DNA from 3 places in the Streptomyces sp. NBC_00078 genome. Region 1 is predicted to be linked to each of the others. Evidence: riboswitches for the same ligand, from Rfam matches in the RefSeq annotation. Region 1 holds a riboswitch; each other region holds the start of a gene.

Region 1 (3,266 bases):
AACCCGCCCCCTCACAGATCACGGCGTCATACGTGCCCCGCAACCCGGCGAGGCAGTCGAGGACGGTGCCGAGAAGCTGCTGCCGCCCCCCTTGCAGGCCGCTGCCGGGGGGCGACCCTCCGGGCTCCGCGAAGAACCCGCGCGCACTCAGCTCGCCGACCGGCTTGCCCATCAGCACGACCTGACTGCTCTGCTCGCCACCGGGCTTGAGCAGCACGGGATTCATGAGCGCGGTGGGTTCGATCCGGCAGGCCTGCGCCTGCATGGCCTGAGCCCGCCCGATTTCGGCGCCCTCCCGGGTGACGAACGAGTTGAGCGACATGTTCTGCGCCTTGAAGGGCGCGACCTTGACGCCTTGCCGCACGAGCCAACGACAGATCCCGGCGGTGACGACGCTCTTGCCGGCGTCGGAGGTGGTACCGGCGACGAGCAGACCACCGCTCATTTCCTGTGTCCCTTCACCATGAGGCGCGCGGCGACACTGACGCCGAGCGCGAGCAGTCCGACGCGGCGCGAGAGCCGTACGGCCCGCTCGATGTCGGGCACGCCGACGGCCCGGCCCACCCGGTTCAGGACCGGCCGGTGCTCGACCCGCCCCCCGTACGACAGGGTCCCGCCGAGCCGTACCCCGAGAGCCCCGGCGAACGAGGCCTCCACGGGACCGGCGTTGGGGCTCGGATGCCCGCCGGCGTCGGACCGCCAGGCCCGTACCGCGCCACGCGGGTCATCACCGGCGACCGTCGCCAGTACGGCGGTCAGCCTGGCTCCCGGCCAGCCCGCCACGTCGTCCAGCCGCGCGGAAGCCCACCCGTAGCGCCGGTACGTGGGCGACCTGTGCCCGACCATGGCGTCGAGGGTGTTGACGGCCCGGAACCCGAGCAGCCCCGGCACCCCGCCGACGGCCCCCCACACCAGGGCCCCCACCACCGCGTCGGAGGTGTTCTCCGCGACGGATTCGACGACGGCCCGCGCGATCCCGTCGGCGTCCAGAGCCTGCGGATCCCGCCCGCACAGATGCGGCAGCCGGGTCCTGGCACCCTCGACGTCACCCGACTCCAGTGCGCGCCCGATGCTCCGGGCCTCACGAGCGAGCGAAGTCCCCCCGACGACGGCCCAGGTGGCGGCGGCGGTCACCGCGACGGAGGCGGCGGGGGAGCGACGTACGGCGGAGACGGCGACCGCACCGATCCCGACGGCTCCACCGGCGCACACAAGGGCATGCAACGCGCCCCACCCGCGGTGGTCACGCCACAACACCCGTTCCACGGCACCGGCGGCCCGCCCGAACGCGGCGACCGGATGCCCACGGCGCGGATCGCCGAGCAGGAGGTCACCGAGAAGGCCGGCGGCGGCGCCGTACGCGAAGACGCGATCGGCACGCAAGGGGCTCAGCCGATCGCTGGGTCGGATAGGGCTCGGGCTCGGTCGGTGCCCCTCAAACGGCAGCCGCGCATGGCGATTTGTCCTCACTCAGGGTGTCCACGCCCTGGTTCGACGAGACCGACGGTGAGAGTTCCTGGCTCCCGGGACTACCTACCCCGGTGACAGTGGCGGGACCGCGCCGGACTTCCACCGGCTTCCTCTCGCGCCGTCGTACATGGCTCCGGCAGTCCACCACGGGCCCGGAAGAGCAGTCAACTTGCTGTTGACCTGGGACGGAGGAGTGTGCGCAGGCCCACATCCAAGAGGTCGCCGGGGTCACGCAAACGCGTGGTGCCGGGACGGATCACCGTCCCGGCACCCAAGGGGTCCCAGGCCTCAGGCCTTGGCCACCACCAGATAGATCCCGTACGCCACCGCCGCCGCGCATGCCGCGAAGCACACGTACGCGGCCGTGACCGCGGCCGCGGCCGAGTCGCCCTGCGTGGCGGCGCGTTCGCGGCGTGACAGGCCCATGATGCCGAGGGTGAACAGGGCCACGAGGCCCACGGTGACCGCGAGGCTGACGCCGAAGACAGAGCCCAGAGCTGCCCAGTCGATCTTCATGCTGCTTCTCTTCCTTCGTACCGGGTGCGCGGACTCAGACGGCCGCGGCCGGCGGGATCGCGGGGTCGGGGACGGCCGTGGCGGCCGTGGCCGGGGCGGGGATGGTGGCTGTCAGGTCCTCGGCCACCGTGCCCGCCGGGGGCGGGGCCACGGCGGCGATCGCCGTGGTCACCACACCGGCCGGTTCCTCGGTCTCGTTGACGTTCGTCGCGTCGACGACCTCGCGCCGGGAGAGCTTCCAGATGGCCGCGCTGGAGGCGATCAGGAAGACGGCGACGACGGCGGTGCCCCAGGCGCCGAGATCGGTGACCGACTCGGCCAGCGCGCCCACCAGGGCCGCGGCCGGCAAGGTCAGGCACCAGGCCACGAGCATCCGGGTCGCCGTCGACCAGCGGACCACGCCGCCCTTGCGGCCGAGGCCCGCACCCATCACCGAACCGGAGACGACGTGGGTGGTGGACAGGGAGAAGCCGAGGTGCGAGGAGGCCAGGATCGCGGTGGCCGCGCTGGTCTGGGCGGCGAAGCCCTGCTGCGGCTGGAGTTCGGTGAGGCCCTTGCCCATGGTGCGGATGATCCGCCAGCCGCCGAGGTAGGTGCCGAGCGCGATGGCGAGACCCGCGGAGAGGATGACCCAGGTGGGCGGGTCGGAGTCCGGGGCGACGGCGCCGCCGGCGACCAGGGCGAGGGTGATGATGCCCATCGTCTTCTGTGCGTCGTTGGTGCCGTGGGCCAGCGAGACCAGGCCCGCGGAGGCGATCTGCCCGGCCCGGTAGCCCTTCGCGGCGGCCTTGCCGTCGGCCTTCCTGCCCAGGGTGTACGACAGCCGGGTCGCGAGCATCGCTGCGAGGCCCGCCACGACCGGGGCGGCGAGCGCGGGGATGAGCACCTTGGTGACGAGCACGTCGCCGTGCACGGCGCCCGTACCCGCCGAGGCGACGGTGGCGCCGATCAGACCGCCCATCAGGGCGTGCGAGGAGCTGGAGGGGAGCCCGACCAGCCAGGTCAGCAGGTTCCAGAGGATCGCGCCGACCAGCGCCGCGAATATGACCTCGGGACGTATGCCGGTCTCGTCGACGAGACCTTTGGAGATCGTGTTGGCGACCTCCACCGAGAGGAAGGCGCCAACAAGGTTCAGCACGGCGGACATGGCCACCGCGACCTTGGGCTTGAGCGCGCCGGTCGAGATGGTGGTGGCCATCGCGTTGGCGGTGTCGTGGAAACCGTTCGTGAAATCAAACGCGAGTGCGGTTACGACCACAATCGCGAGGATCAGCGAGAAG
Region 2 (3,266 bases), 4.1 Mb from region 1:
GGCCAGGGTGCGCATCATGCGGCCGTAGAGTTCGCGGGCCGGGATGGTCCTGCGGGCGAGGCCCGCCGCCTCCGCCCTGCGGTACGCGGCGTCGAACTCCGCACCCCACAGGTCGACCAGCTCGGGCACGTCGGCGGGGGAGAACAGGCTCCACGGCTCGTCGGCGTTCACCCGGCGCATGAACTCGTCGGGGATCCAGTGCGCGAGGTTCAGGTTGTGCGTACGGCGGGCGTCCTCACCGGTGTTGTCGCGCAGCTCCAGGAACTCCTCGATGTCGGAGTGCCAGGTCTCCAGGTAGACGGCGGCCGCACCCTTGCGCCGGCCGCCCTGGTTCACGGCGGCGACCGAGGCGTCGAGGGTCTTCAGGAACGGGACGATGCCGTTGGAGTGCCCGTTGGTGCCGCGGATCAGTGAACCCCGGCTGCGGACACGGGAGTAGGCGAGTCCGATTCCGCCGGCGTGCTTGGAGAGGCGGGCGACCTGGTGGTAGCGGTCGTAGATGGAGTCCAGCTCGTCGAGCGGGGAGTCCAGGAGGTAGCAGGACGACATCTGGGGGTGCCGGGTGCCGGAGTTGAAGAGCGTGGGGGAGGAGGGCAGGTAGTCGAGGCGGCTCATCAGGCCGTAGAGCGCGGCGACTTCGTCCAGCGGGCGGGCGCCCGTTTCCGAAGGGGGCGCGGTGTCGTCGGCGAGACCGGCGGCGACGCGCAGCATGAAGTGCTGGGGTGTCTCGATCACCCGGCGGGTGATCGGGTGCCGGAGCAGGTAGCGGCTGTGGAGGGTGCGCAGGCCGAAGTAGCCGAAGCGGTCGTCCGCCCGGGGGTCGACGAGTGCGTCGAGGCGCGTGGCGTGGACGCGGACGAACTCCGCGGTGCGGTCGGCGACGAGCCCTTCCCGGTGGCCCACGGCGACCGACTCGGTGAAGGAGGTGACGCCCTGTGAGGCGGCCTCCGCGGCGATGCTGATGGTGAGCAGACGTGCGGCCAGCCGCGAGTACACGGGGTCCTCCGAGATGAGACCGGCGGCCGCCTCCGTGGCCAGCTCGCGCAGCTCCGTCTCGTCCGCCTGCGCCGAGCGGCCGCGCAGCGCGGCGGCGGCGACCCGGCCGGGGTCGGCTCCGGGGAGGCCGGCGGTCAGCTCGGTCAGGGTCCGCAGCAGTGCGGTTCCCGGGCCGTCCGTTGTCGCCGCTGTCGCGGACGGTGTCGCTGAAGCCGGTTCGGCTGGCGCGATGGTCACGTGGGGCTCTCCCTCGCTCGGCACGGGGCCTTGCGGAGGGCAGGGGGATCACGAGCGCGCACGGCGTCGCGTCCACCGGCCCATTCCACGAGGCCCGGACGTCTGGGCACCCGGACGGTTCGGCCGGGCGCACTGTCGGCAGGTCCTCGGACTGACGCCCATACGTGTGCGAACACGCATGGGTACACCGTTGCGGGACAGTTCCGGATTCGCACCGGATTCCCCTGCGACGACAGCGAGCATGAGCATACATCTTGTGCCGGGCAGGAAAAGCGACCCCATATGTTGTGTCGTAGCGACTTCGGAGCGTGTCAGAGCGTCAACTCATAGGTGTGCAGGGTGAGGTCGGGGTGGTCCGGAAGGGGATTCCAGTCCCGCTCCGGGGCGCGGACGAAGCCCAGGCGCCGGTAGATGCGGTGGGCGGTGTGCATCAGCTGCTGGGTCGACAGGACGATGCCCGTGCAGTCCTCCGCGGCCCGCGCCCGCTCGATGCACGCCCGCACGAGAGCCTCGCCGGTCCCGCGTCCCCGCGCCCCCTGCGCGACCGCGAGCATCCGTATCTCCGCCTCCCCCGGCCGGGCCACGTCGGCCATGGGTCCGCCGGACGGGACGTAGGTGACTCCGCCGAGCAGCTTCCCGTCCGCCATGGCGACCAGTACGTCGGCCGAGGCCGCCCGCTTGGCCACGTTCCGCAGTTCGCCGAGGTATCGGTCGCTCTCGCCGAACGTCAGTAGGCCGTCCTGGAGGTAGGCCTGGGCGGTGATCTCGCCGAGAGTCTCGTACTCGCCGGGGTCCGCCTGCCGGATCACGATGTCCATGGGTCGAGTGTGGCGGACGGGTACGACAACGGGCCGCCGGATTTCTCCGACGGCCCGTCCGGTCCCCGTAGTTCCTACCGGCAGTGGTCCCGGTGGTTCCCAGCCAGTCCCTCGTGGATGTGGCCCCTAGTGGGACGTCCCCGCGGTCGCCGGCGGCAGCTCCACCTGAACGCCGGCGTCGCCCGCGTCCGCCGTGTAGTCCTCCGGCCTGGTCTCGTCGATGCCCTCAGGGGCCTTCACGGCCTTGAGGACGAAGGTCAGGACCACCGTCACCACCACGTTCAGGACGAACGCCGTCAGGCCGATGTAGCCGATCTCCCCGATGCCGGGGATCTCCTTGGCCGAGCCTCCGAAGTGCTTCTGCGTGGGGGAGGCGACGCCGTATGCGGCGAGGGTGCCGTAGACCATGCCGACCGCCCAGCCCGCGAGCAGCGCCCAGCGGTGGAACCAGCGGGTGAACAGACCGCCGACCAGCGCCGGGAAGGTCTGCAGGATCCAGATGCCGCCCAGGAGCTGGAAGTTGATCGCGACCGTCTTGTCCATGGTGAGGACGAAGACGAGCGCGCCCACCTTCACCAGCAGCGAGACCAGCTTGGAGACCTTGGTCTCCTGCGCCGGCGTCGCGTCCGGCCTGATGAAGTCCTTGTAGATGTTGCGGGTGAACAGGTTCGCGGCCGCGATCGACATGATGGCCGCCGGGACGAGGGCACCGATGCCGATCGCCGCGAAGGCCACGCCCGCGAACCAGTCGGGGAACATGTTCTCGAACAGCTGCGGGATGGCCAGCTGCCCGTTGGTGACCTTGACCCCCGCCGCGATCGCCATGAAGCCCAGCAGGGCGAGGAGGCCCAGCATCAGGGAGTACAGCGGCAGAATCGTGGTGTTGCGGCGGATCACGTTGCGGCTCTTCGAGGACAGCGTCGCCGTGATCGAGTGCGGGTACATGAAGAGCGCGAGCGCGGAGCCCAACGCCAGTGTGGCGTACGTCCACTGGCCCGGCTCGGCCGGCGCCAGCGCACCGCGCGGCTTGCCCGTCGCCGGGTTGGTCTGCGTGAACGCGTGACCCGCCTTCGCGAAGATGTCGTCGAAGCCGCCCAGCTTGATCGGGATGTAGATGATGGCCACCGCGATGACGAGGTAGATCAGCCCGTCCTTCACGAACGCGATCAGCGCGGGGGCCCGCAGACCCGAGGAGTACGTGTAGGCCGCCAGCAC
Region 3 (3,266 bases), 660 kb from region 1:
TGCGGCGGTCCGCGCCGCTGCACCGCGTGCCGCAGCAGGAGGCCTCTGAGCAGGCGCGGCCCGTCGGCCCACCGACGCGCTCCTACGACGTCCCGCACGTCCGGCACCAGCCGTACCCCGCCGCTCACCAGCCACCAGGCCATCAGGCCCGGCACGAGCGCTGCGGCCCGGCGCAGCAGCGACCACAGTGCGACCTCCCCGCGCTGCAGCCACCAGGTCAGTACCAGGGCCGCGGCGACGTGAGCGGCGGTGGCGTGCGGGGTCAGGGCATGCGCGTGGGACATGCGCATGCCCTGCATGCCCATCGTGGCGTGCGGCCGGGCGGCGCCGAACGCGAGGTGCAGTGCGCCCTGAGCGGTGACTGTGCCGATGCCGATGGCCGCCAGCGACCGCTCCCGGCGGCCCAGCAGGTAGCCGGCGCCGAAGACCGGCACGAACCCGGCGGCCTGCACCCACACGGGCGGTGCCATACCGATCGCCAGCGCGTGCCCCCCGGCGGCGAGCAGCACGCACAGCGCGGCGAACACCACCGCGCGCAAGCTCCGTACCGCCGGGGACGCACTCATGCCCCGATGCTGCCATGCGGCCGACGGATCTCTTCCCCCGCCTGGGCAGGAACACCACCACGGCGTCCGGTCCGGCGCAGTCCGCCTTCCTCTCAGCAGTCGGACCCGGGCACCGTCCGGTTCCCGGCACTGGCACAGAGGCCGGGACAAGCAAGTACGCCGGGAACAGGGCCGTCCTCGCTCTTCACCGCCCCGGCCGCACGGTCCGGCAGCGGATCGCGCGTCGGGTGTCAGCCGCCCTCGGCGAGACGGGCGGCCCACCTCTGCTCCACCTTGGCCAGCCGCCAGTACACCAGCGCCGCCGCCCACACGAGCACGAACAGGCCGACGATGATGTAGCCGACGTTGCCCAGGTCCAGGCCGGCGATCCAGCCGGTCACCGCGTCGCGCAGACCGAGCTTCTCGTGCAGCACTCCGACCAGTTCGATGGTGCCGATCAGGAAGGCGACCGCGATGGACAGGCCGGTGATGGCGAGGTTGTAGAACACCTTGCGCACCGGGTTGGAGAACGCCCACTGGTAGGCGAAGTTCATGAACGTCCCGTCGAGGGTGTCGAACAGGCTCATCCCCGCCGCGAACAGCAGCGGCAGGCACAGGATCGCGTACCAGGGCAGCCCGGCCGCGGCGCCGCTGCCCGCCATCACCATCAGGGTGACCTCGGTGGCGGTGTCGAAGCCGAGGCCGAACAGGAAGCCCAGCGGGAACATCTGCCCGGGCCGGGTGATCGACCTGGTGAAACGGCCCAGGATGCGGTTCATGAACCCCCGCGAGTCCAGGTGCTGTTCGAGAGCGGCCTCGTCGTACGTGCCGGAGCGCATCGCCCGGAAGACCCGCAGGATGCCGGATAGCGCCACCAGGTTGAGCGCCGCGATGAGGTAGAGGAAGGTCCCGGAAACCGTCGTGCCGACGACACCGAGCGTCTGGTGGGTACGGGAGTCGTCGTTCAACAGCGTGCCGGCGAGCTGCGCGCCGCCCGCGACCAGGGCGGCCATGGCGACCACCACGCTGGAATGGCCGAGCGCGAACCAGAACCCGACCGACACCGGCCGCTTGCCGTCGGCCATCAGCTTGCGGGTGGTGTTGTCGATCGCGGCGATGTGATCGGCGTCGAACGCGTGCCGCATGCCCAGCGTGTACGCGGTCACCCCGAGGCCGATCCCGAACGCCTTGGAACCGACCTCGTAGTGCCCCGGCACGACGAGCAGGAACAGGATGCCGAACGCCAGCACGTGCAGCGCGGCGATCACCGCCAGCAGCCCGGCGGTACGGACGGTGTCCTCGCGCCGCCATCGAAAAGCGGTGGGCACGTCGGGCCCGGTGGGCAGGGTCATACGGTCACGCTCCAGCACCTCGTGGATCACTTCGTGAAGTGCCGTGGCCGGTCTCCTGGCTGACGGGTGCGCGCGTCTTTCGTCCCGGCCTTCCCGTCCGCCCGGGGGCGGACAGTGACCGTGCACAACTGGGACGAAGACTCCCCGATCACAGTGGCGAGGGCCGCTCCGGCCTGAACCCCCCGAACCACGAGGGGCCGTCACCGGTCTTCCCGAACACCACGGCCCGCCCACCGTACGGGCGCCCCCTCACGCCTGGATACCTGCACAGCTGCGCAGGTATCCAAGATCACACTGCCGCCTGCGAGGATGCCTCCATGCATCTCGTCCCCGCCGAACGCGCAGACCGCCGCGCCATCGACGGCCACCGGGTCTGCGACGCCGTCGCCGCCATCGGCGAGCCCGACCACGTCCGCGCCTGGGCGGAGCGGTTCTCCCTGCTCTCCGATCCCGGGCGCCTCGCCCTCCTGATGGCCCTGCGCCAGACGGGTCCGCTCGCTGTCTCGGACCTCGCCATCGCGACCAGCCGGGCTCGGGCCCGGCCGACCAGAGCGGTCAGCGCGTCCGGTTGAGGGACGGTCTCCCGTTCGCCCCGCAGGGCGGCGGTGCCGCGGGCAGGGTAGATCAAGGTCCTGAGCCAGGGGTCTTCCAGGTGGGCGGCGATATTCCCGACGAAGACCGAAGGGATCAGCAGGAGACCGCCGCCGGCGAGGCGGACAGTTCCGCCCTCTCACACCGGTGCGGTGGGCGGGAAGTGCGTGGCGCGGAATTCGGCGAGGGTCTGCTCCACACCGGCGATGGTCAGACGCCAGAAGTCCCAGCCGTCGATCTTGTTGCTGCCGGTCGCGGCCCTGGCGGCGGTGGTCGGGGTGCGCCAGGGGCGGCCCAGGACTTTGAATTGGCCCTCGTGGTTCAGGACTGCCTGGTGCGCCTTCTTCTCGTGCCGGCCGGTGAGGGTGATGCCGACCTTCAGGTCGTCCGGGTCCAGATGTTCCAGCAGGTCTTGCAGGTCGACTCGGGAGCGTGTCGGGTCGATGGTGGGTGTGATGCCGGGCGTCGTTGCGGCCGGTGTGGGCGCGGCGGCGGGCCGGTCGCAGGCGCGCTGCAGGGCCAGGGCCATGGCGACTGCTGAGCTGTATGGCGCCTTGGGCCCCCACCTTGTCGTCGATCAGCTGCTGTATGGCGGGATCGTCCCCGTAGCGGGCGAGCACGCCGACCGCCCCCATGAGGCGGCTGCGGAGCGGGACGAGGTGGGAGTCGTTGAGCGCGAGGATCCGTATGGTTTCGTCGGCGCGGCACAGGCCGCGTTTCGCTTCGGCCTGCGAGTAGGGGGTGCTGCTGCGCCGGGCGTAGCCGGCGCTGTCGAAGC

The links. Region 1 has a riboswitch for cobalamin ahead of OOK07_RS09375 (cobalamin biosynthesis protein). Riboswitches for the same ligand answer to the same signal wherever they lie in the genome.
Region 2: another riboswitch for cobalamin. It lies ahead of OOK07_RS28910 (ribonucleoside-diphosphate reductase subunit alpha); the one in region 1 lies ahead of OOK07_RS09375 (cobalamin biosynthesis protein).
Region 3: another riboswitch for cobalamin. It lies ahead of nicT (Nickel transporter NicT); the one in region 1 lies ahead of OOK07_RS09375 (cobalamin biosynthesis protein).

The regions. Positions count from the first base shown of each region.
Region 1 covers NZ_JAPELX010000001.1:2,011,088-2,014,353, reverse strand. The annotation lists gene OOK07_RS09380 (cobyric acid synthase) at 1-445, opposite strand, end outside; gene OOK07_RS09375 (cobalamin biosynthesis protein) at 442-1,383, opposite strand; cobalamin riboswitch at 1,492-1,631, opposite strand; gene OOK07_RS09370 (hypothetical protein) at 1,759-1,986, opposite strand; gene OOK07_RS09365 (inorganic phosphate transporter) at 2,021-3,266, opposite strand, start outside.
Region 2 covers NZ_JAPELX010000001.1:6,131,416-6,134,681, forward strand. The annotation lists gene OOK07_RS28910 (ribonucleoside-diphosphate reductase subunit alpha) at 1-1,233, opposite strand, end outside; cobalamin riboswitch at 1,354-1,482, opposite strand; gene OOK07_RS28915 (GNAT family N-acetyltransferase) at 1,545-2,051, opposite strand; gene mctP (monocarboxylate uptake permease MctP) at 2,178-3,266, opposite strand, start outside.
Region 3 covers NZ_JAPELX010000001.1:1,353,319-1,356,584, forward strand. The annotation lists gene OOK07_RS06260 (hypothetical protein) at 1-566, opposite strand, end outside; gene nicT (Nickel transporter NicT) at 797-1,897, opposite strand; cobalamin riboswitch at 1,926-2,136, opposite strand; gene OOK07_RS06270 (transcriptional regulator) at 2,215-2,469, shown strand; gene OOK07_RS06275 (restriction system modified-DNA reader domain-containing protein) at 2,628-3,017, opposite strand; gene OOK07_RS06280 (hypothetical protein) at 3,016-3,266, shown strand, end outside.